DNA from 4 places in the Comamonas sp. CAH-2 genome. Region 1 is predicted to be linked to each of the others. Evidence: predicted binding sites of a transcription regulator. Region 1 holds the regulator's gene; each other region holds the start of a gene.
What was found. The regulator FNR, encoded in region 1, switches genes on or off when oxygen is low (the NO sensors DNR and NnrR bind a similar motif). The targets are predictions, from matches to a motif close to TTGATNNNNATCAA.

Region 1 (7,507 bases):
CATGTGTCCCTACGCGCGCTTCCAGAGCGCGATGTTTGACAAGGACACGCTGGTGGTCAGCTATGACACCGTGCGCGGTGAAGCGCGCGGTCCGCGCAAGAAGGATGCGGATTACAAGTCCCAGGGACTGGGCGACTGCATCGACTGCAAGCTCTGTGTCCAGGTCTGCCCGGTGGGCATCGACATCCGCAACGGCCTGCAGTACGAGTGCATCGGCTGTGGCTTGTGCATCGATGCGTGCAACAACGTGATGGACAACATGCATTACCCGCGGGGCCTGATCCGCTTGACGACGCAAAACGCCGTTACCCAGCGCTGGCCACGCTCCCAGATCCTGCGGCGCATCGCCCGTCCTCGGGTGCTGATTTACGGTGCGGTTCTGGTCGGCCTGTCGGTGGCGATGGTGGTGAGCATGGCGCTGCGCGAGCCGTTGAAGGTGGACGTGATCCGTGACCGAGCCTCGCTGGCCCGGATCGTGGCCGGTGGCAAGCTCGAGAATGTCTATCGGCTGCAGGTCATGAACGCCACCGAGGCCACCCAGACCTACCATGTGCAGGTGCATGGGCTCAACGGGATCGAACTGGTCGAGGGGGGCGAGGTTGAAGTGCTGCCCGCCCAGACGCGCGGCGTGGCCGTGCGGGTGCAGATCCCCTACGGGGTGGCGGAGCCCGGTTCGCACCACATCGTGTTCGATATCGATGCGCGCAGCGGCGAGGGTCGTGTGTCCGAAAAATCGGTGTTCGTGGTGCCGCGTTGATGGTGATTGCTGGTCTGGCGCACGCTGCCGTTGGGCATTGTGCGCAATGTGTGTTTATCTCTCAGAAAGTCTAGGATGTCTCAAGCTGAAATGAAGCCCGAAGTCTCGACCGCTCCCTGGTGGAAATTCGGCCATGTGTGGCTGGTGCTGGCAGGTCCTGCCATTGTGGTGGTGGCGGGCATTGTCACCTTGGTCATTGCCACGCGTGGCGCGGACCCGGTTGTGGACCCCGACTATTACCAGAAGGGCGTGAACATCAACGAGCAATTGCGCAACCCGGACAAAAGCCATGCGCCTGCGCACGCGGTGCGCAACCATGCCGCCACCCCTGCGGACGATTTGCCCAACCTGGCACCCAAGTGATGCGGCGTGCTGACAGGCCGTTTGTGCTGTTCTCGGCAGCACGGGGGGCATGACCGCGCAGAGGGGATTGGCTTAAAACATAGCTGCTGGCGCATGTAATCAGTAGGTTTCAAATAGAAAATTATTTGAAATTCAATGGAATCAAGCGCTGGCAGCTATGTTTTTTTATTCAGTGTTTGTCCCACAACCAGGGTGCAGTGCCTGTGGACACAATTTATGCACAACCCCTTGCGAAGGAGTGCTTTTATGTGGACACGACGCTGGATGTGGATTGGCTGGCCGGCCTTTGTGGCGGCCGGCGTGATGGAGATGCTGGTTTTCGCGGCGTTTGACCCGCACGACATGCTGTGGATGGGGCAGGCGGTGGAGTTGTCGCGCACGGCCATCTACACCCTGGCATTCTTTGCGTTCTGGGCGGTCTTCGCCGTGGCCGGCTGGATGACCATGGTGCTGGCCCTGCCCAGCGCCGCGGTCAATGCCCAAGCCCAGGCGCCGTCGGCCGGGCTTGGTGATCCCGAGCGGCTGCAAGCCTGCTATCCCAACAACGCGTGAAGTAAAAAGGCCTCCCTGCAAATCCAGAGAGGCCTTTTTTCGTGTACCTGCGCTGAGGCAGCGGCAGGTGGTTACTTGTTGCAGTCCTGGTGGCTGTTGACCAAGCGTTGCAGCGCGGCAGTATCCAGAATGCGCACGTGGCGCTGTTTGACTTCCACCATGCCTTCTTCGACGAACTTCGAGAAAGTGCGGCTGACCGTCTCCAGCTTCAGGCCCAGGTAGCTGCCGATCTCTTCGCGCGTCATGCGCAGCACCAGTTCCGACGACGAGAAGCCGCGTGCGTGCAGGCGCTGCACCAGATTTAGGATGAAGGCCGCCAGGCGTTCTTCGGCGCGCATGCTGCCCAGCAGCAGCATCACACCGTGCTCGCGCACGATTTCGCGGCTCATGACCTTGTGCACGTGGGTCTGCAGGGCCGTCACTTCGCGCGACACCTCCTCCAGCCCGTCAAACGGCATCACGCACACTTCGGCATCTTCCAGGGCCACCGCATCGCAGGTGTGGTGGTCATGCACGATGCCATCCAGGCCAATGATCTCGCCGGCCATCTGGAAGCCTGTCACCTGGTCGCGACCATCTTCGGTAGCCACGCAGGTCTTGAAAAAGCCTGTGCGGATGGCATACAGCGATGTGAAGGGCTCCCCGTTGCGGAACAGGGTGCCGCCGCGCTTGACCTTGCGGCGGGTGGCCACAATTTCGTCGATGCGCTGCAACTGCTGCTCACTCAGCCCCACAGGCATGCACAGCTCGCGCAGGTTGCAGTTGGAACAGGTGACTTTGATGGTTGGAGGGGTCATGTACTCGGACGCGGCGTGGTGCAGGCATTCTTGCGGGTCACGCGGTGCGTTAAAGGTCGGTAAAAAAGAAGCTGTTACAACTGGGATTGCGGTGAATGATGCTTGTCAAAATTGTGGCATTGCTTGATCGCAGACCTCTTGATTCACGTCAAGGATGGTTGCGGGCCATTGGTGCACAGTCTAACAATCAAGGAAAAAAGATTCATGACTGTCGTCACACCCGAACTCCTGCGTCGTTACGACGTACCTGGTCCACGCTATACCTCTTACCCCACAGCAGACAGGTTTGTGGAAGCGTTTGGTGATAGCGACTATATCTTGGCTCTGAAGCAACGCAAAGTCGCTGCGGCTGCCAAGCAGCCGATGTCGCTGTATGTGCACATCCCGTTTTGCGAATCGCTGTGCTATTACTGCGCGTGCAACAAGATCGTGACCAAGCACCATGAGCGTGCTGCCACGTACATGCGCTATCTGGAGCGCGAGGTCGATCTGCACCTGCAGCACTGCGGGCGGGGGCAGGTGGTCAGCCAGTTCCATGTCGGCGGAGGAACGCCCACGTTCCTGTCCGATGACGAGCTGCGTGAGCTGTGGCAGATGCTGCGCGAGCGTTTCGCCTTTGATCCTGCTGGCGAGTATTCCATCGAGGTGGACCCGCGCACGGTGACGCGCGAGCGCCTGGCTGTGCTCAAGGAAGTTGGCTTCAACCGCCTGAGTTTCGGCGTGCAGGACTTCGATCCCGATGTGCAAAAGGCCGTGCACCGCGAGCAGCCCGCCGAGCAGGTGTTCGATCTGGTGGCCGCTGCGCGCGAATTGGGATTCCAGTCCATCAATGTGGACCTGATTTATGGCCTGCCCAAGCAGAACGCGCAATCGTTTGCGCGCACGCTGCAACAGGTGGCACAGCTGCGCCCGGATCGCATTGCCTTGTATGCGTACGCCCACTTGCCCGAGCGTTTCAAGGCCCAGCGCCGCATCCTGCAGCAGGACTTGCCACCTGCGCCAGACAAGGTGAACATGCTCTCGGCGGCCATCGCCAGTTTCATTGATGCGGGCTACGTGTATGTGGGCATGGACCACTTTGCCTTGCCTGAGGATGCGCTGGCAGTGGCCAAGCGCCAGGGGCGACTGCATCGCAACTTCCAGGGCTACAGCACCCAGCCGGATTGCGATCTGATTGCGCTGGGGGTTTCGGCGATCGGCCGCGTAGGCGCCACCTACAGCCAGAACGCCAAGACGCTGGAAGAGTATTACGACCTGCTGGACCAGGGACGCCTGCCCGTGGTGCGCGGTCTGGCGCTGACGCGCGATGACTTGATCCGCCGCGCCGTGATCATGACCATCATGTGCCAGGGCGAGGTGCTGTTCGAGTCGATCAACAACGCATGGCTGATCGACTTCCCGCAGTATTTCGCGGCGGAAATCGCTGCACTCGAAAGCCAGCAAGAAGAAGGCCTGGTGGAAATCCAGGACGACTGCATCAAGGTGACCGAGAAGGGGTGGTTCTTCGTGCGCGGCGTCGCCCTGGTGTTTGACCGTTATTTGCAGGCAGACCGCAACCGGGCCAGGTTTTCGCGGATCATCTGATCCTTATGGCGCTTTCTCTGCTTTGGACGGCATTTTTCATGGGGCTCGTGGGTGGGCCCCATTGTCTTGCCATGTGTGCCGCACCCTGCCATGCCGTCATCCAGGGGCAGGCCCATGCCGTGCGCCTGCATGCCGGCGCCGCTGTGGCGTCGTCCCGCGGCGTGCCTGGCTGGGCGGCCCTGCAATTCCACACCGGGCGTTTGCTGGGTTACGGCATGCTGGGGGCGGTGGCCGCCCTGGCGATGGAGCAGGTGGCTTGGTTCTCTGACCGTACCTCCTTGCTGCACCCGGTGTGGGTGCTGATGCATCTGCTGATTCTGGCCTGGGGTTTGCTCATGGTGTTTCAGGGACAGCAGCCGGCATGGCTGGAGCGCGCTGGCCGTGCGGCCTGGGCCAAGGTCCAACCCGTGCTGGCGTTGCCCGGCGGGGGGCTGCTGGCGGGTATTGCGTGGGCGCTGATGCCATGCGGCCTGCTTTATTCCGCCGTGCTGGTGGCCGCCCTGAGTGGTGGTGCTGTGGCAGGGGCTGGCAGCATGGTGGCGTTTGCCGTGGGGGGCGGGTTGTGGCTGTGGTTGGCACCGTACGCGTGGCGCTGGCTCAGTGGGCGGGTGCGCCGCTGGCGGGCAGAGTGGGGCACCCGCGTGGCCGGTCTGATGCTGGTGGCGGTGTCGCTGTGGGCGCTCTGGATGGATCTGATCTTTACCCCCGCCATGTGGTGCCGCTAGGTGGCAGGCGGCGCCTCCGGCACCATGTTGCAGCAGTTGCAGCAGTTGCAGGACCACTGTGCATATGAACAACCAAGCATGCCAAAGCTATTCGGGCGCCAATTCAGGCGGCCTGGCCAAGCATGTGGTTGGTTTTTTGGGGGATGCCTGCGTCAAGGCGGTGAAGGTGTCTGCAAAGCCGCCGGGCCGTCAACCTGAACCGGGGGTTCAGGTGGGCGAGAGCAACCTAGCATTGGGTTCATCTGACGCGAGACGATCACGCTTGCCAGGCAATGTATCAAGCCCGTGCTCACAGAGCATTGGTTCAAGGCAATATAAAGCCCGGAGGATTGCAGACGGTTGTGATTTTACAGGGCTTGTGAACCGGCGGGTGGCAATTCCACGCGAATGTCATTGTCTAAATCGGCAGCGCTTGCGGTGGTATCCAAGGTCGCTGCACCAGGCAGGCTGTCCGGGATGGTTTGAAAGGCGATTTCAGCCTGTGCAACCTGAGGTGCTGTGGCCATGGCCTGGACTTGCAGTTGTGCGGGGTAGGACGGTGCGTCGGCCTCGGGTGCCGGCGCCAGGGCCGTGTCCAGCCGGTGCAGCAGTTGGGCGGCCAGCTGGGCGTCGTGCTCGGCCTGGGCCTGCAGCGTGAGCAGCAAAGGATCGGGTTCGGCAATATCGGGCAATCCGGCCTCCCCCAGCTCCTGCATATCAGCCAGCTGTTGCTGCAGGGCCTGCAGCTGCTTGCGCAATTCCAGGTTTTCGTAGGCCAGGTTCACGGCCAGCAACACCCCCACGCGTTCGCGCGAGCGCAGCTTGCTGGTGTTGCGCATGTGCTGGAACTGCTGGTCGACGCGTTCCACGGCTTCCAGCAACTGGTTTTCCTGGCCGTCCGGGCAGGTGAGCAGGTAGTCCTGGTGCAGGATCTGGATTTCGATCTGGCTCATGGCGCTTCTTGATTCGCAGGCAGGCGTTCGATCAACGCATCCACCCGGGCGCGCGCCGCCTTCAGGCGTGAGCGCAGCGAGTCGCGCTCTTGCTGCAGCGCATGGACCTCTGCGCTCAGCAGGCGGTTGGCATGTTGCAGCGCTTCGTACTTCTCCAGCAGAAGCTCGATGCGCTCGGCCACGGGGTCAAGAATGGATGGTGTCGTCATGGATGGCCTCAATTGTAGGACGCCCCCTTGGCCGTGGATGGCAAATTCACCGCAAGTGCAGCGGTCTGGGGCTTCCTGCTTGTATCAAGCTGTCAATTGTCCGGGGCAGGCGGTTCTGCGCGTGTCCGACAGATGCCTGTGTGGCCCCGGCGGCCAGGGGCGGTCAGACGGCGACAGGCAATTGTTCTTCGACTTCCTGGGCCGATTGCGGGCGGGTGACGCGGCCGATTTCTTGACCCTGGCGCAGCACGACCAGGGTGGGCCAGAGCTTGACCTTGAAGTGGCGGCCCAGCTTGCGGCCCTGGCCATCTTCGATCTTGATGTGTGTGATGTCGCGGCGTTCGTGCAGCGCCTCGCGCAAAAACGGCTGGGCGGCCTGGCAGTGCGGGCACCAGTCGACACCAAACTCCACAGCGACGGTGCCTGGCAGGTCGGCCAGGTCCTCGGGCGCTGGGGCGGGATCGGTGAAGGCGGTGGCAAAAGGCATGCGGGACTCCTAGGGTGGTGGGGCAGCAAAGCGCACATCGTCGCTGCAAGCGGCGGGTGCCGTCAAACCGTGGGCGCTTGTCCTTGTCACCTGGGTGCGCATTCGCCTGGAGGTGGTGCAGTGGCGGGATCGCAGCGGCCCGCCGCTTGGCATACGGCGGTCAGGCGGCATCGGTTTGCGGAGGGTGCAGGGCTGTGCGCCAGTGCGGAGGAAGAAAGCTGGTCTGTTTCGTGGCTACTGCAATTTTGAGAGCTGTTGGTGCTTGCTGCATCTGCGTTGTAGGTCGATTTGATGCATGAGAGAGCGGGGCCGAAGTTGAAGCCTGGCAGACGTGCGAAGCAGTGCGAGCTAGGCCGGCTGCCAAGCCTGCACGACGTTGGGAGCCATGTGCGGCCCGCACGGCGCCGGTCCTGTCTGGCCACGGCCTGTGCTCAGTGCTCAGTGCTCAGTGCTCAGTGCTCAGTGCTCAGTGCTCAGTGCTCAGTGCTCAGTGCTCAGTGCATTGAGGCCTTAAGCAAGGCGGCATGGTCCTAGTGGCGGGGGCGGAGGAGCATGGATGCGCAGGGCGGCAGTAATCGCCCGCGCGGTGTGCCAGGGCTTAGGCCGAGTCTTCCAGCAGGCGCAGCTCCTGCTGGGTATTGGCGTTGGCGAAGGCATGCACGTCGTCGCCCGCCGCATCGAAGCGGCACAGGGCCTGGGCATGTTGCGCGGTCCAGGCGTCGATCTTGCGGCCCCCCTGCTGCACAAAGTCCTGCAGGCTGGGCAGCAGGCTGCGGTGCAGCAGGGCGAACACGGGCTGGGGGCGCAGCTGCAGCGCCCCGTCACGCCCGGCTTCGGGGCCTGCGGCCAGCACGATCTGGGCGTGCTCGCGCACGGCGGTGGCGGCCATGCGCGCCGCCAGATCGCGCGGAAAGCGCGGGCTGTCGCAGGGCACGGTCAGCAGCCAGGGGGTGGTGCAGTGCGTCAGGCCGGTCAGAAAACCGGCCAGGGGTCCGGCGTAGTCGGGCAGCACATCGGGGTGCACCGGCACGTGGAAGCCCTGGTAGACCTCCAGGTGGCGGTTGGCATTGAGCATGCACGTGCCCACCTGGGGTTGCAGGC
Region 2 (7,507 bases), on a different contig from region 1:
CGGCCAGCTGCGTGGTGAAGGCCTTGGTCGACGCCACACCGATTTCCACGCCGGCCCGCGTGATGTAGGCCAGTTTGCACTCGCGCACCATGGCGCTGGTGGCCACGTTGCAGATGGTCAGCGTGTGCGCCATGCCCAGGCTCTGCGCATGGCGCAGGGCGGCCAGGGTGTCCGCCGTTTCGCCCGACTGGCTGATGGTGACCACCAGGGTCCGGGGATTGGGCACGCTGGTGCGGTAGCGGTATTCGCTGGCCACTTCCACGTTGCAGGGAATGCCGGCGATGCCTTCCAGCCAGTACTTGGCGGTGCAGCCGCTGTAATAGCTGGTGCCACAGGCCAGGATCAGGACGTTGTCGATCTCCTGGAACACCCGCCAGGCCGCCGTGCCATCGGCGCCGTCAAACAGCTCGGGGGCGATGTTGACGATGCCTTCCAGCGTGTCGCCAATCGCGCGCGGCTGCTCGAAGATTTCCTTTTGCATGTAGTGGCGGTAAGGGCCCAGCTCCACGGCACCGCTGTGCGCGTGCACGGTCTTGACCGGGCGCTGCTCGGGCAGCACGGCATGGCCACTCTTGTTGCTGATCCAGTAGCGGCCGGGCTGCAGGTCCACCAGGTCGCCCTCTTCCAGATAGACGATCTGGTCGGTCACGCCGGCCACGGCCATGGCGTCGCTGGCCAGGAAGAATTCGCTGTTGTCCTGACCCACGCCCAACACCAGGGGCGAGCCCGCACGCCCGCCGACCACGCGGTGCGGCTCGTCCTTGTGCATCACGGCAATCGCATAGGCGCCATGCAGCTGGGCGCGCGCCGCCTTCACAGCCTCGAACAGATCGCCGTCGTACAGGCTGTCCACCAGGTGGCAGACCACCTCGGTGTCGGTCTGGCTGGCAAAGATGTAGCCCTTGGCCTGCAGGTCGGCACGCAGCGCCTCGTAGTTCTCGATGATGCCGTTGTGCACCAGCGCCACCCGCGCGGGCTTGCCGCCGTCCACGGTTTCGCCCGGGCCATAGCTGAAATGCGGGTGGGCGTTGCGCACGGCCGGTTCACCGTGCGTGGCCCAGCGGGTGTGGGCGATCCCGGTCAGGCCCTGCAGGTCGTCGGTGGTGACCTGCTCCAGCAGCTCGGCCACGCGCGCCGTGCTGCGGGCGCGCTGCAGGCCCTGGCTGATGGGGCTGCCGGCCACCATGCGGTGCACGGCCACGCCGCACGAGTCATAGCCGCGGTACTCCAGGCGCTGCAAGCCTTGCACCAGCAGAGGAACGATGTTGCGCGTAGAAACGGCGCCGACGATGCCACACATAGGCGGAACTCCGAAAGGGTTGGAAGGTGGACCGATGCTAAAAGCATCGCCACAAAACTTATGATCTATTTTTCACAGTTTCAGAAATTAAATTTCATCAAAAATCATTCAAGAAATTTAATTCCAATTTTCAATGAAATATGAAATTCAAACACCTGATGGCAGCCTGGACCTGACCGATCTGCAGTTGCTGGACCTGCTGCAGCGCGACGCGGGGCAAAGCAATCTGCGCCTGGCCGAGCTGCTGCACATCTCGCCCCCGACCTGCCTGCGCCGGGTGCGCCGCCTGCATGCGCTGGGGCTGATCGAGCGCCAGGTCGCCATCGTGCGCCCTGAGGTGCTGGCCCCGCTGGTCGGCCACGGGCTGCAGGCCCTGATTGAGGTGACGCTGGAGCGCCAGCACGCCGAAGCGCTGCAGGCATTCGAGGCCCTGGCCGTGGCCGAGGATGGGGTGCAGCAGTGCTGGCGCGTCTCGCCCGGGCCTGATTTCGTGCTGGTCGTCGCCTGCCGCGACATGCCGGCCTACCTGGCGCTGTCGCAGCGGCTGTTCACCGCCCAGGGCAATGTGCGCAATGTGAAGAGCTTCTTTGCCACCCGGCGGGCCAAGTTCAGCCCGCACCTGCCGCCGCTGGCGCCACAAAACCCATAGCTGCCTGCGCAGGCAACAAGCGCGTCACAACCACTTTCGGCACAAATTCAGAGTGCGCCCGGCCAATCGATGCACACGGTGCAGCCGGCCTGCGGCTGGGCCTCGATGGCCAGCCGCGCCCCATGGCGCTGCGCCACGGTCTGCACCAGGGCCAGGCCACAGCCGACCCCGGGAAATTCTGCGTCCCGGTGCATGCGCTGGAACAGCTCCCCCAGGTGCTGGGCACGCTGGCGGTCAAAGCCCACGCCATGGTCCTGCACCTGCAGGCGCCACCAGCCATCGTCCAGGGGCTGGGCGCTGAGACGGACCACGGGCTGCGCCTGGCGGGCCGAGAACTTGACCGCGTTGTGCAGCACCGCCTCGGTCAGGGCCTGCAGCGCCGCGGCGTCGGCCATCACGGGCACCGGGGCCTCGGGCAGCGACCACTGCACCTGCGGGTGCGTCGCCTGCCAGCGCTGCGCCACATGCCGGGCCACCACGCCCCAGTCGATCAGGCCCAGGGCCAAGGGCGCCCGCGCCGCGTGCGAGACCTGGGCCATGCCGTCCAGCATGGCCGACATCTTGCGCGCCGACTGCTCCATGGTGGTGGTGAACTCGCGCGCATCGGCCACGGCGTCGGCGGCCTGGGGCGCAGCCGCCGCCAGTTCCTCCACCGATTCGCGCAGCAGCGGGGCGAACGACAGCACATGCCGCAGCGGCGCACGCAGATCGTGCGCCACGGCACGCATCCAGGCCTCGTGCGCGCCCTGCAACTGCGCCAGCTCTTGCTGCTGGCGCGCAATCACGGCCTGGGCCTCCTCCAGGGTCGACGGCAACACGGGGTGCATGGCGCCTCAGGCCTTGGGCTGCTTGGTGGGGCGCTGCCAGTTGGCAATCGACACCTGCTTGCCGCGCGCCACGTTCAGGGTGCCGGGCGGGGTGTTCTTGGTGATGGTCGAGCCACCGCCCACGGTGCCACCCGCGCCCAGGGTCACCGGCGCCACCAGCACGCAGTTGCTGCCCACGTGCACATCGGCCTCGATCACGGTGCGGTGCTTGTTGACGCCGTCGTAGTTGGCGGTGATGCTGCCGGCGCCGTAGTTCACGCGCTCACCCACCGTGGCATCGCCCAGGTAGGCCAGGTGGTTGGCCTTGGCGCCGTCGGCCAGGGTCGAGTTCTTGACCTCGACAAAGTTGCCGATGTGCACCTCGCGGCCCAGCTCGGCGCCGGGGCGCAGGCGGGCAAACGGGCCGACCAACGCCCCCTCGCCCACGCTAGCACCCAGCTTCTCGCCGTCGATGTGGGTGAAGGGGTGGATCACCGCGCCGGCGGCGATCTGGGCATTGCTGATGTGGCAGTAGGCACCAATGCGCACGCCCTCGCCCACCTCCACCCGGCCGGTGAAGATGCAGCCCACGTCGATCTCCACATCCTGACCGCAGCGCAACTGCGCCGGCGTGCCGCGCACGTCGTCGCGCAGGTCCAGGCGCGCCGGGTCGGCCAGGCGCACGCCCTGCTCCATCAGGGCATGGGCTGCGCGCAGTTGATGGGCACGCTCCAGCTCGGCCAGTTGCAAGGGGCTGTTCACGCCGGCGACCTGCACCGCGTCGGTGATGCGGTGTGCCACCACCTCCACCCCGTCGGCCACGGCCATGGCGACGATGTCGGTCAGGTAGTACTCGGCCTGGGCGTTGTGGTTGTTCAACTGGCCCAGCCACTGCGCCAGGCGCTGGGCCGGCACGGCCATGATGCCGCTGTAGACCTCGGTGATGGCACGCTCGGCCTCGCTGGCGTCCTTTTGCTCCACGATGCGCTGCACCGTGCCGGCGGCATTGCGCACGATGCGGCCATAGCCCGTGGGGTTGTCCAGCGACACCGTCAGCAGCGCCATGCGCTGGCCCGCAGCGGCGTCGACCAGCGCGGCCAGCGTGTCGGCCTGGGTCAGCGGCACGTCGCCCGACAGGATGACGACCATGCCGTCGCGCGCCAGCACCGGCACGGCCTGCTGCACGGCGTGGCCCGTGCCCAGCTGAGGTTCCTGGCGCACGAACTTCAGGTCCAAATGACTGTCAGCCCGCGCTGCGCCGGTGATGACTGCTTCCACTTCTGCAGCGCCATGGCCCGTCACCACCACGGCCGAGCGCGCCTGCAACTGCTGCGCCGTGTCCAGCACGTGCTGCAGCAAGGCCCGCCCCGCCAGCTTTTGCAGCACCTTGGGGGTGCGGCTTTTCATGCGGGTGCCTTTGCCGGCAGCCATGACGACGATATCCAGGGGGAGTGCATTCAGGGACATGGGACGCAATCAACTCACAGTGAAGCCAGACCAGCGCTGGCGATGGTCTTCGATTATCACGCGCCCGGCCGCCGCGACCGTCCCGTGGGACGCAGCCCACACCGCGCCGCCCGGCGTTTGATGTCCGTCAGACAGACGCTGCGCCAGCGCCCTGCCCCCATTGGAAGGCGCCGGCACTTTATGCATCCTGGGCAGGCGTTGTGCGCCGCAGGGCCACCCCACCCCATGTTTCACCGATTCGGAGAGCCCATGACCTTCATGCCGTGGTCCAGCGACTTGATGCTGGGCATCCCCCATGTTGACGACCAGCACCAGCACCTGGTGGCGCTGATCAACGCCCTGCACGACGAACTCGACAACCCCATCCCGGACCGCGCGGTGGTCGGCGAGGTGCTGGAGGGCCTGGTCGAGTACACGCACAACCACTTCATCGAGGAAGAGGTCATGTTCCAGCGCTACGGCTACCCGCAGGCGACGGCGCACACGGCCGAGCATGGCCAGTTCACCACCCAGGCCATGCACTGGCTGCTGCGTTTCGAGGCCGGGGAAGAGGTGGACCTGAAGGCCATGGCCTTTCTCAAGCACTGGCTGCTACACCACATCCTGCTGGAGGACCGCGCCTACGTGCCCTTTTTGCAGGCGGCCATCGCCCAGGCGGGTGCACCGGGCGCTATCACCAGCGAAGCACCCAGCGTTTGCTGAACGGCACTTTCCAAGGCCAAAGACCTTGAACACCTTTTTCAGCCAGCGCCAACCGCTCCTGGTTTTGAAAAAAACAAGGCGGCACCTGCTTCCAGATACCGCCTTCTGCCGCACACCCGGGGCCCCAGGGCGCCCCGCGCATCACGCCAGCGTCACACGCGCGAACTTGCGCTTCCCCACCTGCACCACGAAGGTGCCGGCGTCCAGCTTCAGGCCGCGGTCGCTGACCACGTTGCCATCCACGCGCACGCCGCCGCCATCGATCAGGCGGTTGGCTTCGCTGGTCGAGGGCGCCAGGTTGGCCTGCTTGAGCAAAGCGCCGATGCCCAGGGGCGCGCCGGACAGGCTCAGCTCGGGGATGTCGTCGGGAATGCCACCCTTGGAGCGGTTGATGAAATCCTGCTCGGCCGCATCGGCCGCCGCCGCGCTGTGGAAGCGCGTGGTGATTTCCTTGGCCAGGGCCACCTTGGCGTGCTTGGGGTTGCCGCCAGCGGCAATCTCGGCCTTCAGCTGGGCGATGTGTTCCAGGCTCTGGAAGGACAGCAGGGTGTACCAGTCCCACATCAGGTCGTCCGAGATCGACAGCACCTTGGCGAACATGGTGTTGGCATCCTCGGTGATACCGATGTAGTTGTTCTTGGACTTGGACATCTTGTGCACGCCGTCCAGGCCCACCAGCAGCGGCATGGTGAGCACGCACTGCTGCGCCTGCCCATATTCAGCCTGCAGATGGCGCCCCATCATCAGGTTGAACTTCTGGTCCGTACCGCCCAGTTCCAGGTCGGCCTGCAGCGCCACCGAGTCATAGCCTTGCAGCAGCGGGTACAGGAACTCGTGCAGGCTGATGGAGCTGCCTTCGGTGAAGCGCGTGTGGAAGTCGTTGCGCTCCATCATGCGGGCCACGGTGTACTTGGCTGACAGCTGGATCATGCCGCGCGCGCCCAGCTGGTCACACCATTCGCTGTTGTAGCGCACCTCGGTCTTGGCCGGGTCCAGCACCTTGGCGGCCTGGGTGTAATAGGTCTCGGCGTTCACCTTGATCTGCTCGGCCGTCAGCGGCGGGCGGGTGGAGTTGCGGCCCGAGGGGTCGCCGATCAGCGTGGTGAAGTCGCCGATCAGAAAGATCACCTGGTGGCCCAGATCTTGCAGCTGGCGCATCTTATTCAGCACCACCGTATGCCCCAGATGAATGTCCGGCGCCGTAGGATCCAGCCCCAACTTGATGCGCAAAGGCACGCCCGTGGCCTCCGAACGCGCCAGTTTCTGTGCCCATTCCTCCTGGGGCAGCAGCTCATCCACACCACGCAACGTGACTTCAAGCGCTTGTCTTACAGCCTCGGTGACCGGGTATGTTGTAACAGCATTTTGATTCATAAGGGTTTTTTCCAGCACGGGGGGTATTGCCCCCGCTATACTTCGGGCTCGATTGCAGTGACGAATTCTAGTCGGCCGGCCATTGGCATACAGCGCAATGGCAACTATGCTGACAGAAAGCGTATCCCGTCACTCACATGGTCGTTTGTCTTCTCAGGGTACGCGCCACTTCCGGGAACCATGTTTTGAATAACAGCCTAGTTTCTGCCGGCAGTGCTTTGCTTGCACAGCTGGCCCGGTCCATTCAGCGACACCCCAAGCGACTCACCGCAGCCATCGCCGCCCTCATGCTCAGCGCAGGCGGCGGCGCGTTTGCTGTGGCCTCGCTGGGTCCAGACCCCGCTGAACTGCCGGTTCGCACACTCACGCAGACCGTCCCCTCGTTGGTGGAAGGCAGTACGTTGGCGGACCTGACGGACCTCAACGATTTCTCGCTCTATCGCACCGACTACACCCGCGCCAGCGACACCGCCGAGTCCTTGCTGCAGCGCCTGGGCATTGCCGATCCGGGCGCCTCCGCCTTCCTGCGCAGCAATGAGCTGGCCCGCCAGCACCTGTTCAGCCGCAATGGCCGCCTGGTCTCCGCCGAAGCCAGCAACGACCACCAGTTGCGCAAGCTGACCGTGCGCTGGATCCAGGACGAAACCAGCCAGAACTTCGAGCGCCTGGTGCTGGAGCGCGATGCCAACGGCAAGTTCAGCGCCACCGTGTCCAGCGCACCACTGACCACCAGCACCCGCTTGGCGGGTGGCACCATCCACAGCAGCCTGTTCGCCGCGACCGATGCCGCCGGCCTGCCCGATGCCGTGGCCGTGCAGATCGCCGACATCTTTGAAGAGGTCAATTTCCACCGCTTGCACAAGGGTGACCGCTTCTCCGTCATCTACGAAACCCTGGAAGCCGACGGCGAATTCCTGCGCTCGGGCCGCGTGCTGGCCGCAGAATTCCACAACCGCGACAAGCTGTACCAGGCCATGTGGTTCCAGGAGCCCGGCAAGCGTGGCTCCTACTACGCCATGGACGGCTCCAGCTTGCGCCGCGCCTACCTGAGCTCCCCCGTGGAGTTCTCGCGCGTCAGCAGCGGCTTTGCCATGCGCATGCACCCCATCCACAACACCTGGCGCAAGCACCTGGGGACGGACTTTGCCGCCGCCACCGGCACCAAGGTACGTACCGTGGGCGACGGCGTGGTTGAGTTTGCAGGCTGGC
Region 3 (7,507 bases), on a different contig from region 1:
GTGGGGGGTGTCTGCGGGCGCGGCCGCAGGGGCTGCGCTCAGCGCTGCAGGGACTGCAGCCCGTCGGCAATCGTGCCGGCCAGCAGCGCCGCGCTAGCGCGCAGGGCCTCGGTCTCCTGGGCATTCAAACCGGGCAGGAACGGGGTCGAGGCCCCGCGCGCGCCGATCAGGTGGGGCAGGGACACGCAGGTGTCGCGCACGCCCAGCAACTCGGGCATGCAGGTGGACACGGCGAACACCGACTGTTCGTCGGCGACGATGGCCTTCACCAGCCGCGCAATGCAGCCACCGATGCCGAAGTTGGACACGCCCTTGCCGGCCTTGATGCGGTAGGCCGAGGTGCGCACGTCCTCGGCAATCCGCGCCTGCATGGCGGCGTCGATGGGCCGGCCCAGCTGGGCGGCAAACTCCGTCACCGGCATGCCCGCGATCTGGGCGCTGCTCCAGTGCGGCACGGACGAATCCCCGTGCTCGCCCAGCACATAGGCGTGGACGGACTGCGAGGCCACGCCCAGGTAGTCGGCCAGCCGGTCGCGGAAGCGGATGGAGTCCAGCGAGCAACCGGTGCCAATCGCGCGGCCCGGCGGCAGGCCGTAGCGGTGCACGGCGATGGCGGGCATCACGTCCACCGGGTTGGTGGCGAACAGCAGCACGGCGTCGGGCGCCACCTTCAGGACCTGGTCGATGATGGTGTCCGTCATCTTCAGGTTCTGCTGCAGCAGCTCCAGCCGCGTCTGGCCGGGCTTGAGGCTGGCGCCGGCGGTGATGACCACCACCGAGGCCCCGGCCAGGTCGGCGTAGTCGCCTTCGCTGACGCGGGCGGCCGTGCCAAAGGCGGCGGCATGGCCGATGTCGGCCGCCTCACCGGCGGCGCGGGCCTCGTTCTGGTCGACCAGCACGATCTGGCTGATGCCCGGCGTGGCCGACAGCAGGTAGCCGGCGGCCGCACCGACCTGGCCGGCGCCGATGATGCCAATGCGTGCCCCCATTTACAGCACCCCCATGGCGGGCCACAGGGTGGCGGACAGCAGCAGGATCAGGCCCAGGCCGGCCAGCGTGACCACGATGCCGACCTTGGCGAACTGCGCGGTGTTGAAGGCATTGGTGCCGTAGCACAGCATGTTCTGCGGCGCGTTGGTGGGCAGGATGAAGCCGAAGGAGACCACGAAGCTCTGGATCATGACGATGCCAAACGCGGTTTCGGGGCTCACGGGCAGGGTCTGCGTGAAGGCGATCATGATGGGGATCAGCGTGCTGGCCAGGCCGGTGGCCGAGGCAAAGCCCAGGTGCAGCACGATGCTGAACACCGACAGCGCGGCAATCACGCCCACCACGGGCAGGGCCGACAGGCCCATCTGGCCCAGCGTCTGCTGCGCCAGCCAGCCGGCGGCGCCGGTCTTGGACAGCAGGTTGCCCAGCGAGATGGAGGCGGCGAACAGCACGATCGTGCCCCAGGGCACCAGCTTTTCGGCCTGCGACCAGTGCATCACCCCGATCTTGGGCATCAGCAGCAGGGCAATGCCGATCTGGGTGGTGGTGGTGGTGTCAAACGGGTGCAGCATGCCCTCGGTGGACCACATCACCAGCAACAGTGCCGCCACGGCCATCAGGCGCTTTTCGGAACCGCTGACCGGGCCCAGCTCGGCCAGTTGCTGGCGCAGCTTGGCGGTCATGTCCTCGCCGGCGGGCACCTGGGGACGCAGGATCCACATCGCGGCAAAGAACAGCACCACGCACATGCCGATGGTGAACGGCAGGGCCGTGATGAACCACTGGCCCCAGGTGATGTTGTGGCCAAAGGCCTGCTGCATGAAGTTCAGGCTGATGATGTTCTGCGCCGCGCCGGTCTTGATCGCCATGTTGAAGATGGAGCAGGCACTGGCGGTGACGATCATCAGGGTGGCACCCAGCGAGCTGTTCACGGCCAGACCCAGGGCGGCGGTGATGCCGATCATGATCGGAATCACGGCGCCCACGCGGGCCGTGGCCGAGGGGATGAACAGGGCCAGCACGAAGCCGACGATCATCGCGCCCAGCACCAGGCGGGCTGGCGAGACGCCGATCTTGCTCATGACGATCAGCGCAATCCGCTTGTCCAGGCCGGTGTGCTTGAGCGCCACGGCCAGGAACAGCGCGGCCGCCACCAGCAGCACGGCGGTCGACGAGAAGCCGCTGAGCATGGTGGTCAGCGCGGCCGAGGAATTCATCACCTTGCCACCTTCGGTCAGCGAGGTGCCCATCAGCCCCAGCACGGCGGCGCCGGTCAGGATCACCGCGCTGTTGGCGGGCGAGACGCATTCGCTGATCCACAGCACCACGACCAGCACCAGCAGGCCCAGGGCCACCTGGCCCGAGGCGCTGAGGCCGGCCGGCTGCGGCAGGGCCAGCACGATGCCGTACAGCACCAGGGCCAGCAGCAGGAAGGCGAGTTTTTTATTGGAATCGGGTTCCGGTCTGGAGGTGATGGGACCGGTTTCGGGTGCGGGCGTAGACGCCATAGGAACTCCTCGCAAGCAATGCATCGTTACGTGATGCAACCATGCTAGTTCTTGCAGGGAGACTTAGGTATTAACCCGTATGCGTTCTGCGCGAGATTTGATCCGCGTCAAGAATTTCACGGGCCCGCACCTGCTCGCGGACGCCCGCGCACCGCCGACCGGCACGGGCCCTGCCGCACTGGCGAGCGCGAGAAAACATCAGAAAAGTGAGCTTTCTGCGCAAACAGGATGAGCGCCAGCGCTGGTTTTCATTCCAACTTCGGTACACCTTAGTAGCTGCGCAGCACGGCGCGCAGCAGCCACCCGGCCCCCGCCAGCAGCAGGCGCAACCCGCAGAACACGGCGCCCAGCACCGCCGCGTGGCGCAGGGACTGCGGCCAGTCCATGACCCACGGCTGCCCCTGCCACGCGGCCCAGCCGGCCGCCAGGGCGGGCACGACCAGCAGACCGATCACCGCGGCCACAACCAGCAACCGCAAGCAATGGCGCGCCGTGGCGCCCATCAGGTGTTGCCGACGTAGGGGTTGGTCTGGCGTTCACGCCCGAAGCTGCTTTCCGGGCCGTGGCCGGGGATGAACACGGTCTGATCGCCCATGGGCCACAGACGCTGGACGATGGAGTCGATCAGCTGCTGGTGGTTGCCCTGGGGAAAGTCGGTGCGACCGATGCTGCCGGCAAACAGCACGTCGCCGACGAAGCAGCGCTCGGCCTGCGGGGCGTGGAAGACCACGTGGCCCGGCGTGTGGCCCGGGCAGTGGCGCACCTGCAGCACCTCCTGGCCGATGGCCACGGTGTCGCCGTCGTGCAGCCAGCGCGTGGGCTCGAACGGTTCGGCCGGGGGAAAGCCGAACATGGCGCCCTGCTGGGGCAGGCCGGCGATCCAGAAGCGGTCGCCCTCGTGCGGGCCGATGATGTCCAGCTGGCGCTTGCGCGCCAGTTCGGCCACGGCGCCGGCATGGTCGATGTGGGCGTGCGTCAGCCAGATGGCCTTGAGCTGCAGGCCCAGGCGCTCCAGCTCCCACTCGATGACGTCGATGTCGCCACCGGGGTCGATCACCGCCGCCTCCAGCGTCTGGTCGCACCAGACCAGGGAGCAGTTTTGCTGGAAGGCGGTGACAGGAATCGTGTGGTACTGGAACATGGCGGTCTGTGCAAAGTGGCTGCTGCGATTGTGCCCAAGCCCGGGCCGGAAAAAAGCCGGGCGCCGGGCTGCAGGCCCACCTTCTGTGAGGTGCGCCGCTCAGCTGCCCAGCTTGAGCACGCCGCGCATGATGAAGGAGTGGCCCGGGAAGGAGCAGAAGTAGGTGTACTCGGTGCCGGCCTTGAGCTTGGCGACGTCCAGGTTCACCGAGGTGGTCTCGCCGCCGCCGATCATCTTGGTGAACGCCAGCACGCGCGCATCGCCGGGCTTGACGTACTCGTTGGCCGCGCCGGCCTTCAGGCCATCGGCGGCCGCGGCGTTGGTGTCGGCCGTGGTGGCCAGCACGATGTTGTGGCCCATGGTGGACTTGGACATCTTGCCGGTGTGCTTCAAGGTCATGGTGAAGCTGGTGCAGGACTTGGGCACTTCCACGCTCTTGATGTTGAACTGCATCTGGTCATTGCCTTCGATGGTGACGGCGCAGTCGGCCGCCAGGACCGGGGTGGCAAGGCTTCCAAGGGCCAGCAGGGCAACAGTCGTGCAGATTTTTTTCACGCAAACATCCTTTGCATCAAGGGGGAGGAAAGATGGCGCAACGCCGGCGGCGCTGCTTCTGTCGGCATTCTGAAAGCAATCCCGGACAAAATCCGCCTTGTTCGGCGTACGTGCCACAACGCGGGGGCGGTTTGCTGCGCCTCCTTTGACCCCTATCAAACCGCAGGGCGCTCCCCAGCCCCTGTCTGCTGCATTTGCAGAAGCTGGTGGCGCTGGCTCCATCAACGTTTCAGGCATTTGCATATCTGAAAACCTTATTTATCAAACGCAGGCAGCTATCAAAAAATACAACCCCTGTGCCGCAGGTGACGCCCACCCGCGCCGCGGGCGGCCAGGCCGGCTAGCATCGGCACGCACATTAGCCCCACCCACACAGCGCTCTATCAGAGTTTGCATAATCTCCCACCTACTTAGATCAACGCTGTCGTGAATATCCCCTCTCTTGCGGCACCGCCCGACGCGGCCGCTTTCACCGAACGAGATTTCCGCAACGCCCTGGGCCAGTTCGCCACGGGCGTGACGGTGGTGACGACGGCGGATGACCAGGGCCGACCCGTGGGCATGACGGTGAGCTCCTTCAACTCGGTGTCGCTGCAACCCGCCCTGGTGCTATGGAGCCTGGGCTGCCACGCCGGCAGCTACCCGGTGTTTGCGCAGTGCACGCACTACGCCATCCACGTACTGGCCGCGCACGACAAACCGCTGGCGCTGCAGTTTTCCCAGCGCGGGGTGGACCGCTTTGCCGGCATCGCCTGGCAGCCCAACGCCCAGGGCGTGCCCGTGCTGGAGGGGGCTCTGGCCACCTTCGAATGCCGCGCGCGCAGCCAGTACCGCGAAGGCGACCACCTGATCCTGGTCGGCGAGGTGCTGGCCTGCCGCCACGCAGCCCACGCCACGCCGCTGCTGTACCACCGCGGCCGCATGCAGGACTGAGCGGCCCTTCACCATCTCCATCAAAAAACCGCAGCACCCGTGACCGGGCCTGCGGTTTTTTGCTGGGCTGGAAGCGGCGGGTCAGCGCACGGCTTCGGGCAGCTCGATCTTCACTTCCAGCACTTCCAGGTTGTCCTGGCGCTCCAGCTGGACCTTGATGTCCTCGGGGTTGATGGAGACGTACTTGGACACCACGGCCATCAGCTCGCGCTGCAGCGCGGGCAGGTAGTCGGGCTGCCCGCTGCCACCGCCCACGCGTTCGCGGGCCAGGATGATCTGCAGGCGTTCCTTGGCGACGGAGGCAGACTTTTTCTTCTCCCCCAGCAACATAGAAATGATGGACATGGCTGCTTACCTCCCGCCAAAGATGCGCTTAAAAAATCCGGGCTTTTGCGCATCGGTGAAGCGCATGGGACGCTCCTCGCCCAGAAAACGCGCCACCACGTCCTTGTAGGCTTCCGACACGTCCGAGCCGTCCATGTGCACGGCGGGCACGCCCTGGTTGGAAGCCTGCAGCACGGTCTCCGATTCCGGAATCACGCCGATCAGCGGGATGCGCAAGATGTCTTCGATGTCCTGGATGGACAGCATCTGCCCATCTTCGACACGGTTGGGGTTGTAGCGCGTGATCAGCAGGTGCTCCTTCACGCCCTCGCCACTGACCGCCTTTTCGGTCTTGGAGCTGAGCATGCCCAGGATGCGGTCCGAGTCGCGCACCGAGGAGACCTCGGGGTTGGTCACCACCAGCGCCTCGTCGGCGTAGTGCATGGCCATCAGCGCGCCGCTTTCGATGCCGGCGGGCGAGTCGCAGATGATGAACTCAAAGCCCATGCCCGCCAGATCGTCCAGCACCTTCTTCACGCCGTCCTGCGTCAGCGCTTCCTTGTCGCGGGTCTGCGACGCGGCCAGCACGAACAGGTTGTCGCACTGCTTGTCCTTGATCAGGGCCTGGTTCAGGTTGGCCTCGCCATGGATCACGTTGATCAGGTCATAGACCACGCGGCGCTCGCAGCCCATGATCAGGTCGAGGTTGCGCAGGCCGACGTCAAAGTCGATCACCGCCGTCTTGTGCCCCGACAGGGCCAAGCCGGACGCAAAACTTGCACTCGTGGTGGTCTTGCCTACGCCACCTTTACCAGAGGTCACTACGACGATTTTGGCCATGTTCAAAGGGTTCCTTCGCGAAGAATCTTGTTCGGATAATGTTCAATCGGCTTGCCGGATGGCACTCATGCTAAACGCATTGGCTCGATCACCAGCTTTTCACCCTCTAATCGGGCTTGGGCCGGCTTGCCGGCGATATCCTGGGGCAGGTCGGTCTCCAGCGCCCGGTAGTTGCCGGCGATCGACAGCAGCTGCGGCTCCATGCAGGTGCTGAAGATGCGGGCCTCGGTGTTGCCGCGCGCCCCCGCCACGGCGCGCCCCCGCAAGGGCGCATAGACGTGGACATTGCCGTCGGCGATGACTTCGGCGCCGTAGCTGACCACGGCCATGACCACCAGGTCGGTGCCGCGCGCATAGACCTGCTGGCCCGAGCGCAGCGGCTTGTCCACGATCAGCGCGTTCGGCGCGGGCGCCGGCACTTCGCGCACCACCTCGACCTCCACCGGCACCTCGCGGATGACTTCCACCTCGCGCACCTCCACCGCCGTGGGCTTGGCACGCGCCGGCTGGGCGTCCGGGGCCGGCATCAGGCCTGCCGCATGGGCGGCCGCCATCTGCGCGGGCGAGCCGCCGCAGACCGCCACCGGCAGGGTGCGGTGGCGCTTGAGCGCCTTGATCAGCTTGGGAAAGTCGATGTCCTCGGTGCTGTCGCGCACATGCTGCAAGTCGATCAGCACCGGGTCGTTGTCAAAGAAATCGGGGTCGTCCGCCAGGCGCTGCGCCAGGTCCCGGGTCAGGACGGCCACTTCGGTGTCCCGCAGCGCCACGGCCATCACGGGCAACTGGGCACTTTTGAGGTCAAAGCTGGAACGGGCGGTGCCCTGCGAGTCAACGGCCATGATGGGGAGTGCGGTTAGGGGAAGGGGCGCGAACTCAAAACGCGCCAAGTGTACCCCGCCAGCCTGTGCCCAGACCGTGCCCCCGGGGGCACGGCCAGGCCGCGGCGGGGCAGCCGGCGTCTCAGACCGCGGCGCTGGCGGGCGCTTGCTTGCGCTGCGCGTAGCGCACAAACCAGTCCAGGCTGCCCGGATTGGCCATGGTGTCCGGGTTCACCACCTTGGCCAGGGGCTGGCCCAGCAGCAGCTTCTTGATCGGCAACTCCTGCTTCTTGCCGGTCAGGGTGCGCGGGATCTCGGCCACCTGCAGGATCTCGTCGGGCACGAAACGCGGCGACAGCGCCTGGCGGATGGCCGCGGCGATCCGGGTCTGCAGCGCG
Region 4 (7,507 bases), on a different contig from region 1:
TATGCCCTGGGGGACGAGCAGGTCTACAGCACCGCCAGCCTGGGGATCAGCATTTATCCTGACGATGCTGGCGATGCCGTCGAGATGCTGCGCCACTCCGACCAGGCCATGTACGCGGCCAAGAACGAGGGGCGCCACTGCTTCCGTTTTTTCACCGCCTCGATGCAGGAGTCCGCGCTGCAGCGCATGCAACTGTTGCGCGATCTGCGCCAGGCGATGGCGCTCAACCAGTTCAAGGATTACTACCAGCCGATCGTGGAGCTGGCGACCGGCCGGATCCACAAGGCCGAGGCGCTGTTGCGCTGGCGGCACCCGACGCGCGGCTTCATCAGCCCCGCCGTGTTCATCCCGATCGCCGAGGACATCGGGGCGATTGTGGAGATCGGCGGCTGGATCTTCATGCGGGCGGCGCAGAACGCCAAGAAATGGCTGTCCATCGTCGGCGACGACCTGGCCATCAGCATCAACAAGTCGCCGGTGCAGTTCCGCGACCGCAGTCCCGAGCACCTCGACTGGGTCCGACTGCTGGAGACCCTGGAGCTGCCCGGCAAGCACATCGTCGCGGAAATCACCGAGGGCTTGCTGCTGCGGCAGGAACCGTTCATCGAGGAGAAGCTGCTGGCCTTCCGCGACGCCGGCATCCAGGTGGCCATCGATGATTTCGGCACCGGGTATTCCTCGCTGTCCTACCTGACCAAGTTTGACATCGATTACCTGAAGATCGACAAGTCCTTCACCAGCAACCTGGCTCCGGGCAACGAGACCCAGGCCTTGTGCGAGGCCATCATCATGATGGCCCACAAGGTCGGGCTGAAGGTGATTGCCGAGGGTGTGGAGACGGAGCAGCAGCGCGATCTGCTCAAAGAGATGGGCTGCGATTACGCCCAGGGCTACCTGTATTCTCGGCCGATTCCCGCCCACGAATTCCAGCAGATGCTGGAAGCGCATTACCGCAGCTTGAACTCCGCCGTGCAGGAGTGAGTGCCGCGGCTGGCCCCCAGGGCGGGCCACCGTAAAAAAAGCCCACCGGCATGGCCGGTGGGCGGACTGTGTGGCACGGCCTGCCGCCGAGCCCTGTCAGAGCTTGCGCACCCGCACCGGCAGCCCCTGCCGCACCACGGCGCCGGAGACCCAGTCGATCCACACATTGTCCTTGGCGGGACGCGTGGGGTCGGCAAAGCCCAGGTGGTTCAGGTTCACGCCGTTGGCGTGCTGCGGGTTGGCGTGGGTGGGCTGGCCATCCACGGTGTGGGCCACGGCCCCCAGCTGCTTGTGGCCATAGCCGTACTCGATGGCAATCGCGTCCTGGGCAATGCCCTCGCGCACCAGGGCCACGCCCTCCAGGCGGGCACCGGGCGTGCGCACCTCGATCCTGTCGCCATTGGCAATCCCCAGCTTGGCCGCATCGGCCTTGTGCAGGCTGATGGGGTTGTGCGGGTGCACCTGGCGCAGGCGCGGCGCGGCGATCGACATGCTGCTCATCAGGTTGGACTTGTAGCTGCTCATGCTCAGCGGCCAGTCCTGCGTGGGGAAGTGTTCGCGCATGCTGCTGCCGTCGGCGAAGCGGGTGGGGTACCAGGTGGGGCAGCCCACATAGCGCTCGCCGGTCATGGAGTGGCGCATCTTGGCCAGCCCCTCGTGCCACAGCTGCACGGGGAACTTGGCAGCCTGCTTGAGCTGGTCGCCCTTCCAGGCATCGTCCACCTTGTCGAAGCGGCCACCCCGGCTCATCACCATGGCCACGCGGCGCACTTCCTCGGGCTGGAGGCGCTGTTCCAGCGCGGGCATCCAGCGGCCCAGCCCGGTCAGGGCGATGTCATCGTCGCTGGCCTCGGGCACAGGCCGGCCCGCCTGGTAGGCGATGTTGCACATGCCGCGCAGGTAGAAGTCTTCCGCGTTGTCCAGGTCCAGCGGCTGGCCGTCCTTGGTGGACATGGCGTGCTTGCCAAAACCGGGCAGCTGCAGTTGCCGGGCCAGTGCAAACACGAAGCTCTCGAAGCTGACAGGGCGGCCGTCGGCCGTCTTGGCGGTGGCCGCCTCCACGGTGGGCCAGCGCACGGTGCTGCTCTTGGCAATCACATCGGCCCAGGGCGCGCCGATGCCCCAGCTTTCGTAGGTGACGGTGTCGGGGACGATGTAGTCGGCCAGGGCCGAGGTCTCGTTGATGAAGGGGTCGATGGACACGAACAGCGGCAGCTTCTTCGGGTCTTTGATGGCCTCGGCCAGCGTGTTCTCGAAGCCGGCGATCGCGTACATGGGATTGCTCATGTGGTTGATCCAGGCCTTGACCGGGTAGGGATAGCCCAGCAGGCCGGCGGCCAGCATCTCGCTGGACAGGCCACCTGGGGCCGGGTACCACGGGGCCTTGGCGGGGTAGGGGTTCTCGCCCGCGGCCTTCTTGCGCTGGAACTCGCTGGTCTTCTCGTACGGGAAGCGGGTGCGCGACAAGGTCACGCCGGTGGGCTTGACCGCGCCCGGGAACTGCGCGAAGTTGTAGCGCGGGCCGGGGCCGAAGGGGCCGAAAGGCCCGGCATCCATCACCCAGCCGCCCTTGACGTTGAGGTTGCCGATCAGGTTGTTCAGCATGGCGATGGCGTAGGCGGTGTAAAAGCCCGCCCCGCTCATGGTGCCACCGTGGGAGTTGGCCACGGCCTGCTTGCCGTGGCTGGTGAACTCGCGCGCCAGCTCTTCGATGTCCTGCACCGGTACGCCGCACAGCTCGGCGTATTCCAGCAGCGTCTTGCGGCGCGCTTCCTCGCGCAGCTTGACGAAGGCGGTGCACACGGCGATGGGCGCGGGTGCTTGGGTTGCGTCGACTGCCTGCAGCGGGGTGAATGCGCGCTCCACCACCAGCTCCGCCGGCTGGGCCACGGTGTGGGGCACCAGCTTGAAGCCGCCATTGCCATCGGCCACCTGCACCACATAGACGTCTTCGGCCGGGGCCTTTTCGTCCACCGGCTCGGGCATGGACAGTCCCAGGTCGGCCCCGCGCAGGAACTGGCCATAGCGCGGGTGTTGGGGGTCGTTGATCAGCAGGTGGGTGGCGTTGCTCCAGCTGGCCTCGCCTGCGGCAGCCATGGCGGCCGGGCCGGGTTGCGTGAGGAACTGGGCGTCGTAGCGCTCGTGGTCGATGATCCAGCGGATCAGCGCCATGGCCAGGGCCAGGTCGGTGGCCGGCTTGATGGGCAGCCAGCGGTTGTTGTCACCGGCAGCCAGGCTGGAGGAGGTGGGCAGCACGGGCGAGACCACCACGTAGCGGTAGGTCTGCTCCTTGCGTGAGCGGGCCTCGGCCAGCTCGCGGCCCTGGCGCTGGAAGGGGTTGCCCGCCTGGGCCGGCGCCGTGCCGATGAACAGGCCGAAGCGCGAGTGCTTCCAGTCCGGCTTGCCGTGGGGCATGCCGGGGATGTCGCCCAGCGCCGCCGCCGTGCCCACGCGGTAGCTTTGGCCGCAGTACGCGCCGTGGTTGGCCACGTTCACCGTGCCAAAGGCCTGGCGTGCAAAGCGGTTGATCAGCGGGGTACGGCCTTCATTGGAGGCATCGGTCACCAGCAGCTGGTTGGCCTTGGGGCCGTACTCGGGGTTCTCGGGATCGATCAGCGTGCGCGTGTCGCGGATGGCCGCCAGGCCCTCCACATGGCCTTCGCCGAACAGGTCGCCGCCTTCGCTGATTTCCTTGACCAGCTGTTCCAGCGAAATGCTCTGCCACCGGCCGGCGCCGCGCGGGCCCACGCGCTTGAGCGGGGCCAGCACGCGGTGCGGTGCGGTCTGGTGCGCCAGCATGGCCGAGCCGCGGGCGCAGCTGGTGGCGCGCCCTTCCAGGCCGTTGTCGCCGCCCAGCATGGCATAGACCTCGCGCACCGGGGTTTCCATGGGCGCGGGGTTGGTGGTGGCCAGCGGGTGGTAGGGGTTGCCGGCAATACGCAGGATCTGGTTGCTGGCGCTGTCCACGCGCAGGCGCACACCGCACTGGGTCCAGCAGCCCAGGCAGGACGAGGGGCTGACCACCTGGCCGGGCTGGGTGCTCAGCTGGCCGGTGGCGGGGTCGATGCGGAATTCTGGGGTCAGCGAGTTGCCGCGCGTGGCGCTGGCCGTGCTGGTGCCGGAGGTGCCGGCCACCAGGCCCTTGGCGCCGCGGGCCAGGGTTTCGCCATAGCCGGCGGCAAACGCGGCCAGGCCACCGGCCACGGCCCCGCCACGCAGCAGCAGGCGGCGGCGGGCGGCATCGGTTTCTTCGGTGTGTGTGGGGGGATGTTGTTTGTCGGTCATGGTCTGCCCTTGCAGCTGCAGAGAAGGCAGGCGCCAGCGAGTAGGGCTATCTGTTTTGATAGCTTCTGGCGCCCGTCAATACTGGGTGAAATGCCAATTGGATGTAAATGGGCGAAGCGCCCTCAGGCGGCGGTGCGGCGGGCCGGGAACAGCTCCAGTGCCCAGGTGGTCAGGGCCACCAGGGCCACGCACAGCCCCGCCACGCCCACCATGCCCAGCAGGCCGTCGCCGCCCAGGGGCATGTGGTACAGGTACAGTCCCGCGCCGAACTTGGGCACGCCCTGCACGCCCATGAACAGCGCCCAGCGGAACGCCCAGGCACTGGCCGCCAGCCCCAGGCCCAGCACCAGCGTGTAGCCCCGGGCATGCAGGCGGTGCTGGCCGCGCAGCAGCGCCCCCAGCACCAGGGCCCCGAACACGGCCGAGCCCAGCAGGGTCAGGCGCCATACCGGGAAGTCCTGCCACAGGCGCAGGGCCGCGTTGAACGAGGCGTTGTGGCCCAGCAGGCCGCTGAGGGCCCAGGCCAGCGCCACCAGCACCAGCAGTGCTGCCAGGGCCAGCGCCAGGGTGCGCAGCAGTTGCAGGCCGGCGTGGCCGGCGCGCAGTGGGGTGGGCAGAAAGCGTTCCAGCACCAGGGTGCAGCCGACGGTGGCCAGCCAGCCGGTCAGGGCCAGGTTGAGGGGCACCCACAGCGTGTTCCACAGTGGCCGCGAGCGGATCACCATCATTTCCGCGCCGGTGTAGACCGTGATGCTCAGCGCCGACAGCACCAGCAGCGGGGCGATGGCGCGCATCCAGCCCGGGCGGCCCAGCCACCAGCTGGCCAGCAGGGCCACGCTGAGGGTGACGAACACCGGCAGCAGCAGCGCCCCCACGGACATCCACGACCAGGGCGTGAAGTGCGCGTAGAAGTGCCAGAAGCGGGCCGGCTGGTGCAGGTCGGCCAGCAGCGACACGGGGGCGGCGACCACGCTGACCGCCAGGGTCAGCAGCAGGGCGGGCAGCACACGCTGGCTGGGGCTGCCGGGTGCGCCGAACACGCAGGCGCAGGCCAGCAGGGCTGCGCCCGTGGCCACGCCCACCAGAAAGAAATACTGCACGGCCCAGGGCAGCCAGGCGGCTTCGTAGGCGGGGGTCAGGAGTTCAATGATCTGCATCGTGGGCTCCTTCAATGTTCAGCCACCAGGCGCACGCTGGCCTGGCCGTCGATGCCGTGGACAAAGGCCTCGGGCAGGCCGATGTAGAACACGCGCGGGGCGGTGTTCATCTCGGGCTTGAGCACCTTGAGCTCGTCCTGGTGCTCGGCCATGCGCTGGTTGATGGCGCTGTGCGGGTCGTTCAGGTCGCCGATCACGCGGGCCCCGCCCACGCAGCTTTCCACGCAGGCGGGCAGCAGCCCGGCCTCCAGCCGGTGCTCGCAGAAGGTGCACTTGTCGGCGGTCTGCGTCTCGTGGTTGATGAAGCGCGCGTCGTAGGGGCAGGCCTGCACGCAGTAACCGCAGCCCACGCAGCGCTCGTTGTCCACCAGCACGATGCCGTCGGTGCGCTGGAAGGTGGCCTGCACGGGGCACACGGGCACGCAGGGCGGCTCGTCACAGTGGTTGCACAGCCGGGGCAGGCTGACCATGGCGGGGGCGCTGCCGCCGGGTTGTTCCACCTCGTACTGCAGCACGGTGGTACGGAACTGGCCAATCGGCGGCTGGTTCTCGACCGAGCAGCTCACCGTGCAGGCCTGGCAGCCGATGCACTTGCGCATGTCCACCAGCATGCCAAAGCGCTTGCCCGGCATGCCCGGGCGACGTGCTGGCTGGAAACCAGGGTCACCCGGCAGGGCCGCCTGGGCGGTTCCGGCCAGGCCGAAGGTGGTGGCCAGGGCCACCAGTTCTTGCAGAAAAGTGCGTTTGCTGGTGCCCTGGTTCTGCGTCAGGGGGGGAGGGGTTGGGATCTGCCATCGTTTTCACATCCATCGTTGGGTGATGGCATTGTTGGACGCCTTGCCAGGGTGCCGGTTTGACTTGCATCAATCAATGTAAGTTATTGATTTAATTGAAATTTTGCAAAAAACTTCCTATTTTTTATTGTAAGAATTAAGAAAGTATTAAAAGCGGCGATAACCTGTCTGACCGGGCTGTGCGACACGTTTCGGGTGCCATGCCGCGACGGCCTGAAGCTGGCCGAAATGGTCCCGCAGTGGTGCGAGAATGGGCCCTGGCGCCGCAAGGGCGCCAAGCGGCAGCGGCGCCACCGGCGGCCTGAATCAGGCGGGTGGGCCGTGTGCATCCATACCAATAAAGGGAGAGACAGAACATGGTCGATCAGGTGCAAACCGTGGTCATTGGCGCGGGGGTGGTAGGGCTGGCCGTGGCCCGCGCCCTGGCGCAGACAGGGCGTGAAGTGGTGGTGCTGGAGGCGGCCGACGCCATTGGCACGGGCACCAGCTCGCGCAACAGTGAGGTGATCCATGCCGGCATCTATTACCCGGCCGGCTCGCTCAAGGCCCGGCTGTGCGTGCGGGGCAAGGAACTGCTGTACACCTACTGCGCCGAGCGCGGGGTGGAGTTCCGCCGCTGTGGCAAGCTGATCGTGGCGACCAGCGCCGAGCAGGTGGCGCAGCTGGAGGGGATCCGCCAGAAGGCCGCCGCCAACGGCGTGGACGATCTGCAGATGCTGACCCGTGAGCAGGCCCAGGCGCTGGAGCCGGCGTTGGCCTGCCACGCCGCGCTGCTGTCGCCCAGCACCGGCATCGTCGACAGCCATGGCCTGATGCTGGCGCTGCAGGGCGATTTGGAACATGCGGGCGGCGCCGTGGCGTTGCTGTCCCCGCTGGCGTCGGCCCAGGTGCAAGACGGCGGCATCCTGCTGCGCACCGAGGACGGCACCGAGCTGCTGGCGCAGGAGGTGGTGAACGCCGCGGGCCTGTGGGCGCCGGGCGTGGCGGCCCGCATCCAGGGGCTGGACGCCGCCCATGTGCCCACGGCCTATTACGCCAAGGGCAGCTATTTCACGCTCAGCGGGCGCGCGCCGTTCAGCCACCTGATCTATCCCGTGCCCGAGGCCGCCGGCCTGGGCGTGCACCTGACGCTGGATCTGGGCGGGCAGGCCAAGTTCGGCCCAGACGTGCAATGGGTGGACGACCCCAGCCACTTGCAGGTGGACCCGCAGCGTGGCGACGGCTTCTATGCCGAGGTGCGCAAGTACTGGCCCGCGCTGCAGGATGGCAGCCTGGCGCCCGGCTATGCGG

Region 2: a site for FNR is predicted at 4,340-4,353, ahead of FYM52_RS10705 (bacteriohemerythrin). Genes of this name have one in related genera too.
Region 3: a site for FNR is predicted at 4,340-4,353, ahead of azu (azurin). Genes of this name have one in related genera too.
Region 4: a site for FNR is predicted at 6,277-6,290, ahead of dsrO (sulfate reduction electron transfer complex DsrMKJOP subunit DsrO). Genes of this name have one in related genera too.

What each region holds. Positions count from the first base shown of each region.
Region 1 is NZ_VSWF01000042.1:1,947-9,453, reverse strand. It holds gene ccoG (cytochrome c oxidase accessory protein CcoG) at 1-757, shown strand, start outside; gene FYM52_RS16495 (FixH family protein) at 833-1,120, shown strand; gene FYM52_RS16490 (hypothetical protein) at 1,367-1,672, shown strand; gene fnr (fumarate/nitrate reduction transcriptional regulator Fnr) at 1,744-2,469, opposite strand; gene hemN (oxygen-independent coproporphyrinogen III oxidase) at 2,674-4,053, shown strand; gene FYM52_RS16475 (sulfite exporter TauE/SafE family protein) at 4,059-4,778, shown strand; gene FYM52_RS16470 (cell division protein ZapA) at 5,126-5,710, opposite strand; gene FYM52_RS16465 (hypothetical protein) at 5,707-5,919, opposite strand; gene FYM52_RS16460 (thioredoxin family protein) at 6,083-6,406, opposite strand; gene mobA (molybdenum cofactor guanylyltransferase MobA) at 7,005-7,507, opposite strand, start outside.
Region 2 is NZ_VSWF01000016.1:32,303-39,809, reverse strand. It holds gene glmS (glutamine--fructose-6-phosphate transaminase (isomerizing)) at 1-1,300, opposite strand, end outside; gene FYM52_RS10720 (Lrp/AsnC family transcriptional regulator) at 1,434-1,949, shown strand; gene FYM52_RS10715 (ATP-binding protein) at 1,997-2,776, opposite strand; gene glmU (bifunctional UDP-N-acetylglucosamine diphosphorylase/glucosamine-1-phosphate N-acetyltransferase GlmU) at 2,783-4,222, opposite strand; gene FYM52_RS10705 (bacteriohemerythrin) at 4,472-4,924, shown strand; gene tyrS (tyrosine--tRNA ligase) at 5,066-6,298, opposite strand; gene FYM52_RS10695 (peptidoglycan DD-metalloendopeptidase family protein) at 6,484-7,507, shown strand, end outside.
Region 3 is NZ_VSWF01000017.1:31,491-38,997, forward strand. It holds gene FYM52_RS11000 (lactate dehydrogenase) at 39-989, opposite strand; gene FYM52_RS11005 (DASS family sodium-coupled anion symporter) at 990-2,498, opposite strand; gene FYM52_RS11010 (hypothetical protein) at 2,768-2,977, opposite strand; gene FYM52_RS11015 (MBL fold metallo-hydrolase) at 3,001-3,639, opposite strand; gene azu (azurin) at 3,739-4,194, opposite strand; gene FYM52_RS11025 (flavin reductase family protein) at 4,621-5,127, shown strand; gene minE (cell division topological specificity factor MinE) at 5,209-5,472, opposite strand; gene minD (septum site-determining protein MinD) at 5,479-6,291, opposite strand; gene minC (septum site-determining protein MinC) at 6,357-7,130, opposite strand; gene FYM52_RS11045 (acetoacetate--CoA ligase) at 7,252-7,507, opposite strand, start outside.
Region 4 is NZ_VSWF01000001.1:309,196-316,702, forward strand. It holds gene FYM52_RS01360 (EAL domain-containing protein) at 1-981, shown strand, start outside; gene FYM52_RS01365 (tetrathionate reductase subunit A) at 1,078-4,266, opposite strand; gene nrfD (NrfD/PsrC family molybdoenzyme membrane anchor subunit) at 4,389-5,423, opposite strand; gene dsrO (sulfate reduction electron transfer complex DsrMKJOP subunit DsrO) at 5,435-6,211, opposite strand; gene FYM52_RS01380 (NAD(P)/FAD-dependent oxidoreductase) at 6,574-7,507, shown strand, end outside.